2 regions of the Massilia sp. R2A-15 genome follow, and region 2 is predicted to be linked to the other one. Evidence: predicted binding sites of a transcription regulator. Region 2 holds the regulator's gene; the other holds the start of a gene.
The links. Region 2 encodes FliA, which starts transcription of late flagellar genes. Its sites were predicted from a motif close to CTAAAGTTTNNNNNNNNNNNGCCGNTA; they were not measured.

Region 1 (4,417 bases), 2.5 Mb from region 2:
CCGGCTCGTCGAGGCGGAACTGCTCCTGCGACAGCGTGACCTTGCGCTTACCGCCTTCGCACACCTGCGCCACCTTTACGACCGGGAAGCCCGGCTGGGTGGTCCAGTCGGACGCCAGCTTCTCCACCGGTTTGCCGGAAGCCTTCTCCAGCGCGGCCCACAGGTCGGCGCTGGTGGTGTTGGAGTACTGGTGCTTGGCGATGTAGGCGCGGATGCCCTTGCGGAACTGGTCTTCGCCGAGGTAGGCCTCGAGCATGCGCAGGAAGGCCTGCCCCTTGCCGTAGGTGATGCCGTCGAAGGCGCTGGCCGCCTGCGACTCGTTCAGGACCGGCGTCTGGATCGGGTGCGTTGTCTTGCGCGCGTCCTGGTTCATGACGCTCTCGCGGTTGACCTGGCCATCGAGGAAGGGCCGCCACTCGGGATGGAAATGGTCGGTGGCCTTGGCCGCCATCCACGAGGCGAAGCCTTCGTTGAGCCACAGGTTGTCCCACCAGGCCATCGTCACGAGGTTGCCGAACCACTGGTGCGCCACTTCGTGCACGTTGACGCGGAAGGTGTCCTGCCTGACGTTGTCCGGCGTGGTCTTCGGATCGACCAGCAGCGCCGACTCGTTGTACACGATGCCGCCCCAGTTCTCCATCGCGCCGTTGATCCCGCCCGGGATAGCGATCTGGTCGAGCTTCGCCAGCGGATACGGCACGCCGAAGTAGTTGTTGTAGTAGCGCAGAACGTCGCGCGTGACGGCCAGCGGATAGGCCGCGGAGGCGAGCTTGCCCTCGGTGGTGACGATGCCGATGTCGACGCCGTCCTGCTTGCCGGCCAGGCGTTCGAGTTCGCCCGCGACCAGCACCACCAGGTAGCTCGGCATCTTCGGCGTGACGCCAAACCAGATCCGCTGCAGGCCGCCTTCGAGCTTTTCCTGCTTTTCCACCGGCGTGTTGGAGTAGGCCTTGAAGCTGGCCGGCACGTCCACCGTCAGCTTGAAGGTCGCGCGGAACGACGGCTCGTCCCAGGTCGGCAGCATGCGCCGCGCGTCGGTCGGCTCCATCGTCGTCGCCAGCATTTTCTTGTCGACGCCGCCGGCCTTGTACTGCATGTGGAACATGCCGCGCCCCTCGCGGTTGATCGTGCCGCGGAATTTCAGCGCCAGCTTGTAGCGGCCCGGCGCCAGCGGACGCGAGAGGTGGAAGCTGAGAGTCTCCTGTTCCTTGTCGATCTGCGGCGCCAGTTTCAGCTCGCCGATGTCCCTGCCGGCCAGCGTCGCCGCGTCGATGTCGATGTTGACGGCGTTGAGCATGATGGTCGACGTCGGGCTGAGCACCTCGATTTCGACCGATTCCGAGCCGAGGAAAGTGTTGTCGGCCAGGTTGGGAACCAGGTGGGCGGCGTACTGCAGGGGAATCACGTCCTTCGGCAGCTTGCCGGGCGTGGCGCTGAATTTGTAGGGGGCTTCGGCGTGGGCGGCGAAGGCGGCGACGGCCAGCGCAACGCCGGTGGCCAGTCGCTTGGCAGGAAACTGTCTCATGGGATCCTTGTTGTTTTTGAAAGTCAGGTTGGCATAACTACCGCAGCGTGCACTCTAAAGGAGCGGCGCCGTTGCATGCGCACAAATGCGACGAACTGCAAAAAGCGGGGCCAGAGCGTCGAAATCGCGGAATGGCGGGCGGCGCAAGGGTAACAAATTGAAAGAATTTTCAATTATTTTTCAAAACACCCTAAAGTTTGCTTTGCCGGGACCGTTACGTAGAGACACGCGGTGATCCGCCCCAAACAACGATGGTGCAAGAATGACATCAAATGACGTACTGAACATGTACGAGAGCCTCGCAGGACTGACAGCCAAGATGTCGCTGGCAGCCCAGGCAGGTGATTGGACTTCGCTGGCCGCGCTGGAAAAGCAGTGTGCGACCCATGCCAAGACGGCTGAGACGGGCGTGCCTGCCCTGTCGGGCGCCTCGCGCATGCGCAAGATCGACCTGCTCAAGCAGATCATGGCCAACGACCGCGCGATCCGCGACGTGACCGAGCCGTGGATGAACAATGTGATGGCGGAAGCCGCGCACTAAGCGCCTTGCCGTCGTATAAAAAGCGGGCCTCTTCGGAGGCCCGTTTGCTTTCCGGCGTTCCACAACGCGAATATCATTGACTTTATAGCCGAAGCTCCCCATGATTATTGGGTAAAGCAGATCATGCGGGAGTCTTCCATGGGCAAGGCAAAAATCGGATTTGAGGTGGATGAAAGGGATCTGGCCACGGCCAAGGCTTATGTCGCCAAGCATGGCGGGTCACTCAACAAACTCGTCTCCGCCTTGTTCGCTTCGCTCGGCCAGGATGAGGCTGACCGAATGCCGGTGCTCGATCCAGCGACAAGCACTCTCATGGAGGTAAGCACGGGCAAGCTCTCGATCATGGAAGCGGCCCGCCGGCTTGAGCTGCCTGACGCCGGCTATGTGCTCCATCGATTAGCGGAGAAGGGCTTGCCACTGCCGCGCTTGCCTGATGATTTTGTAAAAAGGCAACTAGACGAGGCTCGTCACGCGCTGGACGCATGCCTGGTTGAGCCGGAGACTGGTGTCAAAAAACGCCGAGAGGCCCGCCGCCAGACCGCAGCATGATGCGCCTCTTGATTCCCGATGCTGGCCCACTTTTCTCGTTGGCCGCAGGGAATCTGCTTCCTCTTTTAGCCAAATTCAATGTGGGCATTACCGACATCGTCCGCGATGAGACGATCAGCCGTGGAAACCTGCCCAACGCCTCTGCCGAAGCGCAGGCGCTGCTCGCCTACTACAATCAAAATGCGCAGAATATACAGACCTTTACGACTCAGGTAGGGGTTCGCATCGCCGCCCTTCGAACGCTGAATCCCGGATATAAAACGCCCCACAACCTCGGCGAACTTTCAATACAAAGTCTGCTTATCGACTTGCAGCTGACGGCGCCCGGATCCGACCCAGTGATTCTATTTGAGGATAATTGGTTTTTCACCAATGGGGCTATGCTAGCGAGACCTTGCACTTTAATTAGCACCCAAGCGTTTTTGGAATATGCGGAAAGCAAAAAATGGATCGCATCCGCGGAACAGGCCAGGCAGGCAATCGCCCAGAACCGCCCGTATGCGTATAGCGGAAGCACGACGATTCTTAATACTTCGCCCCCTGGCTTCTCACCTTGACCGAACAAAAAAGCGCCCCGGAGGGCGCTTTTTTGTGGAATTCTGGAAGGCGAACACCAGGTATCTCCTGGCGTCGCCTCTGGCCGGTTGCATCCGGCGTCCGCGCGGCATTGTCGCCGCACAGACCGCTTCCAGGACAGGCGTTTCCTCAACGATCACCTGTTGTCGCGCCACGCTATCGGTGGTGGCTGCGCCAGGCCTCTGCCCTGTTTTTTGCAGTCCCTCGGGACCACGAAATCGAGTATAGCTGAAAAAGCAATCTTGTGTAGACAAATTTTAAATTATGCAAAGTTTCGCATAATCATCCCGCCACGGGCTCCGCTTCGGGCTCGGGCTCGAGTTCATTTTTCTCCGCCGGCTTCAGCCGGTCGCGCACGCTGGCGATAAAGCGCGGCATCGCTGCCTGGGCCGCCTGCGCCCTGATCTTCACCTCTTTCTTGCGCTTGCCGCGCCGGATCATGGCCAGCAGACCGGCCAGCGCCAGCATGATGAAGCCGGCGATGCCGATGAACAGCCATGGCGTCTCGCCGACCGGTTTGCTCACCGGCTCGCCCATCGGCGACAGCTTGGCCGGCAGCGGCTTCGCAGCCGGGGGATGCGCCTTGGCGACCGGCGCTGGCGCCGCAGCGGGAGCCTTGGTCGCCTGCAGCGCGGCGCCCAGCGTTTTCACTTTCTCTTCCAGTTCGACGATGCGGCCGCTCAGCGCGGCATTCTTCGCGTCGAGCATGGCGGCGGTGCGGATCTGGGCCGCGGTGAACGGCTGCGGCGCGGGCGCCGCGTGCACCACTGCGGGTTTCGGAGCCGGCGCAGGCGCTGCCGACTTCACCGGAATCACCGGCGCAGCCTTCACGGCAACCGGTATCGGCGCCGGAGCCGCGGCCACGGGCGCAGCGGGCGCAGACGCAGGCGGTGGTGGTGGCGGCGCCGGGTTTGGATCGGGCGTAAACCACAGCGTCGCCTGGCGCACCGACGGCTGGCCGTTTTCCGTCAGGGTGAAGAAGGCCAGCAGGTGGTCGGCATCGACGATTTTGGACGACGCGATGTGCAGGAACCGCCGTCCGTCGCGCCGAACGATGGTGATGTTCAGCCCCGCCAGCGCCGGATGCATGGCAACGCTGGCGCCGCGATAGACCTCCGGATCGGCCAGCGCCGCCTGCACCACCGCGGTGTCGCTGGCCAGCCCGGTCAGCTCGATGTCGGCCGACAGCGGCTGGCCGATGTGCGAGCGCACCAGGGCGTCGCCCA
Region 2 (4,417 bases):
CTTCACTAAACGGCGTAAGAGTCAGCCCCCCGGACGCCGCGCCGACCTTATTTGGTGGGGATTTCCTTCGTCGCGTCGGGCAAGGCCGACAGGATCGTCACCGCCACGCGGCGGTTGCGCGCGCGACCTTCCGCGTCGTCGTTCGACGCCACCGGGATGTTCGAGCCGTGCCCCACCACCGTCATGCGCCCTGGCGCCACGCCGCTGTCGATGAACAGCCGCACCACGGCGCTCGCGCGCGCGGCCGACAATTCCCAGTTCGACGGGAACACCGGATTCCTGATCTGCAGATTGTCGGTGTGCCCTTCGACCTGCAGCGTGTGCGGATCGTCGCGCAGCAGCACCGCCAGCGCGCGCAAGGCTTCGCGCGAATCGTTCGTCAGCGTGGCGTCGCCCGAATCGAACAGCACGCTCGCATTGATCTCGACGCTCACGCCGCGGCTGTTCTGCGTCACCCGCACCTTGCCTTCCTTGACCAGCGGCGCCAGCGTCGATGTCAGGTCGCGCGCCAGCGTCGTCAGGCGCTCGCGCTCGCGCCGCAGCGCTTCGGCGCGGCGCTTGGCGACGATGTTGGGCAGCTGGATCGCGCCCGGAATCTCGGCCGTCGATCTGGGCGCGACGCGCCCGCCGAAGGCATTGCCCAGCGCATCCGAGAACACCTTGTACTTGCCCTCGTTGACCACCGAGATCGCGTACATCACCACAAAGAACGCGAACAGCAAGGTGATGAAATCGGCGTACGAGATCAGCCAGCGCTCGTGGTTGTCGGTGGCCTCGTCGTATTTTTTGCGCGCCATGGTCAGGGCCGCGACAGCAGGCTCGCCACGCGCTCGTCGATCACGCGCGAATGGTCGCCGCTGGAGATGTCGTAGAACACCTCGGTGAGGATTTCATACTGCGTCACCGTCTCAGCCACGATCGACTTGAGTTTATTCCCGATCGGGTAGAAGAACAGGTTCGCCAGGCCCACCCCGTACACGGTCGAGACGAACGCCACCGCGATGCCGGCGCCCAGGCGCGACGGGTCGCTCAGATTTTCCATCACGTGGATCAGGCCCAGCACGGCGCCCAGGATGCCAATGGTGGGCGAATAGCCGGCCGCCGACTCCCACACCTTGGCCGCCTGGCGCTGAGCGAATTCGTAGGCCGTCACCTCGGCCTCCATCAGGCCGCGCAGCTTGTCCGGGTGGATGCCGTCGATCATCAGGCGCAGGCCCTTCTGCACGAAGGGGTCGCGCGTATCGAGCATGTGCTGCTCGAGCGACAGCAGGCCGTCGCGGCGCGCATGGTTGCTCCACAGCGCGATGTCGCGCGCCAGCGTCTGGCGCTGGCTTGGCGGCGGGCGAAACACCCAGCGCAGCATCTTCATCGCGCGAATGAAGGTCGGCGTTTCGGTCTGCAGCAGCACCGCGCCGGCCGTGCCGATGACGACGATCGCGAACGCGGCCGGCTGCACCAGCGAGGCGAGCTTGCCGCCGTCCAGGCCGTGGCCGAGGAACACGCCGGCCAGCGCCAGCGCGATGCCGATTAAGCTGGCCCAGTCCACGCCTGCTCCCGTAACGTTGCGCGCAACCGCGCCACAGCCTGCGTATGCAGCTGCGACACGCGCGATTCCGACACGCCCATCACGGCGCCGATTTCCTTCAAATTCAGTTCTTCCTCGTAGTACAGGCCCATCAGGATCTTCTCGCGCGGCGGCAAGGCGTCGATGGCGTCGATGACGGCCTGGCGAAAGCCCGTGTCCATCAGACTACGCAGCGGATCATCGTCGTCCACGGCGTAGCGGTCGAGGAAGCTGTCGTTGCCGTCGTCGTCGTGGAAGTCCTCGTAGTACACCAGCTGGTGGCCGCCGCCGTCGGACAGCATCTCCTGGTAGTCGGCCAGCGACATCTTGAGCATCTTCGCCACTTCCGACTCGGTCGGCGGATGGCCGAGCTTTTGCTGCAGCGACGCCATCGCCGCCTCGATCTTGCGCATGTTCTGGCGCATCGAGCGCGGCAGCCAGTCGCTGTTGCGCAGCTCGTCGAGCATGGCGCCGCGGATGCGCAGCACCGCATAGGTTTCGAACTGGGCGCCGTGCGTCTCCTCGTAGCGGCTGATGGCGTCGAGCAGGCCGATCATGCCGGCCTGGATCAGGTCGTCCACTTCGACGCTGGGTGGCAGCTTGGCCTTCATGTGGTGCGCGAGCCGCTTCACCAACGGCATGTGATCCGTCAGCAGCTGGTTCTTGTCCGCTTTCCCTTTGACCGTATACATGGTTATGCGTTGTTATGAGCCAAAACGGGTGGTTCCCCCAAGCTGAGGCATTCCGGACAGGGCAAAACGCCCGGCCAGGCGGCGAAACGCGACCGACGCGCCCGCCAGCGGAAAGGCATCGACCACCGCGCGTCCCAGCCGCGCCGCGCGCTGCAGGTACTCGTCGGCTGGCACCGAGCCCATCGACGTCAGCGTCACCGCCAGGTAGCGGCTTGCCGCAGAACACATATTATCGTATACCACCTTCGCTTCGGCTTCCGTCGCACCGGTCACGAGGATGCCGAACGGGCGCCGGCCCAGGGTCTGCGACAGGCGCTTGATCAGGCTGTAGGCGGCCGTGATCGAGGCGGCCGAGGTGCCGACCTGCACGACGATCTCGGCGCTGTCCATGATCGGCACGGGAAAGCTGTCCTCGGCGCCGAACTCGCCATCGACGATGACGATGCCGGTCTGCTTGACCAGCACGTCGAAGCTCTTGGCCAGGCGGCGCGCCTCGTCGGCGCCGGCGCCGCGTTTCATGCGCGCCACGTTGAAGCCTTGCGGCGCCGCGTGGATCACTTCGTTCAGGCCGCATTCCTGGCGCGCCACTTCCAGCAGGCCGGCGCCGCGCGCCAGCCCGAGGCGCTGGGCCACGCCGTAGTCGCGCGCGCAGGCGTCCACGATCAGCACGTCGTTGCCGGCGCGCGCCAGCGACGCGCCCAGGTTCACCAGCATGGCGCCCTTGTCGTCTTCGGGCGTGGCGCAAAGAAAGGTCACGATGCGCGGGCGCGGGCCCGCGAGCATGCGGCGCAGGCCCTCGGCCTGGTCGAAATCGAAATTAGCCAAGCGACACCTCGCGCAGGCTGCGGTCGCCATTGACGTTGCCGGCCTGCGCCATCAGCAGCGGCAGGTCGCTGTCGGCGTACTGGGTGGCGGCCTGCTCGCGCGTGAGGCGGAAGGCGCGGTCGATCAGCATCGCTTTGTCGGCCAGGTGCAGGTCTTCCGGCACGCGCTGGCCGTTCGAGATGTAGAACAGGCGCAGCTTCTGGCGGATCACCACGTCGAGCACGTTGCCGATCGAGGCCGCTTCGTCCATCTTGGTCATAATGCAGCCGGCCAGGCCGCTGCCCTGGTAGGCGCGCACCACTTCGTTCAGGGTCTCGTTGGTCGAGGTGGCGTTCAGGCACAGCAGGCGCTTCACGTCGGCGCCGGTTTCGGACAGCATCGCCACCTGCTCGGTGACCATCTGGTCGCGCTGCGACACGCCGACGGTGTCAATCAGCACGGTGTGCTTGTTGCGCAGTTCCTTCAGGGCGATGCGCAGGTCCGCCTCGTCCTTGACCGAGTGCACCATCACGCCGAGGATCTTGCCGTAGATGCGCAGCTGCTCGTGGCCGCCGATACGATAGGCGTCGGTGGTGATTAGGGCCAGCTTTTCCGGGCCGTGGCGCATCACGCAGCGCGCCGCCAGCTTGGCCGTGCTGGTGGTCTTGCCCACGCCGGTCGGGCCGACCAGGGCGAACACGCCGCCCTTGTCGAGGATCTCGTCCTCGTCGGTCATGGAAGTGAGGTTACGTTCGAGCACGGTCTTGATCCAGCGCGCGCTGTCGGCTTCGCTTTTACCGGACGGCATTTTCTCGACCAGGTAACGCGCCAGGTTGGCGGAAAAGCCGGCGGCCAGCATCTGGCGCAGCACGGTGGCCTTTTCCGGCTCGCGCTGCTGGGTGGTGCCCCAGGAGATCGCGGCCAGCTGGGTTTCCATCAGGCCACGCATGGCGCGCACCTCGTTCATCATGGCCGACATCTCGGCGGCGGCGCTGTCCTTGGCGTGGGCGATTGCGGCGGCCATCATCGACTGCATCGCGGCCATGTCGACGTTGTCCTGCTGCGGCTGCGGCGCGCGGCGGTTGGCGTAATTTTCAGGCACGTGCAGGGCCGGCGCCGGCTGAGCCATTTCGCTGCCGTGCGGCGGCGCGGAGATGGAGGCGACGTCGTCGTTGTCCAGCGCGAGGATTTCGACAATGCCGTCGACCGGGCGGTTCGACAGAATGACGGCGTCCGGACCGAGCGCGTCGCGCACTTTGCGCAAGGCTTCACGCGAGGTGGCGGCGGTAAATTTTTTGACATTCATCGATCAAGCTCCTGGGGTCCTGCATCCGGCTCACGCGAGCCACCTCGTTTC

Region 1: the regulator FliA is predicted to act here: its motif matches at 1,716-1,742, upstream of Q4S45_RS03170 (flagellar protein FliT).

Annotation. Positions count from the first base shown of each region.
Region 1 is NZ_CP131935.1:694,149-698,565, reverse strand. It holds gene Q4S45_RS03175 (M1 family metallopeptidase) at 1-1,525, opposite strand, end outside; gene Q4S45_RS03170 (flagellar protein FliT) at 1,788-2,066, shown strand; gene Q4S45_RS03165 (hypothetical protein) at 2,205-2,615, shown strand; gene Q4S45_RS03160 (hypothetical protein) at 2,612-3,172, shown strand; gene Q4S45_RS03155 (FimV family protein) at 3,474-4,417, opposite strand, start outside.
Region 2 is NZ_CP131935.1:3,225,084-3,229,500, forward strand. It holds gene motD (flagellar motor protein MotD) at 48-797, opposite strand; gene Q4S45_RS14830 (flagellar motor protein) at 800-1,546, opposite strand; gene Q4S45_RS14835 (RNA polymerase sigma factor FliA) at 1,528-2,256, opposite strand; gene Q4S45_RS14840 (antiactivator of flagellar biosynthesis FleN protein) at 2,269-3,081, opposite strand; gene flhF (flagellar biosynthesis protein FlhF) at 3,074-4,366, opposite strand.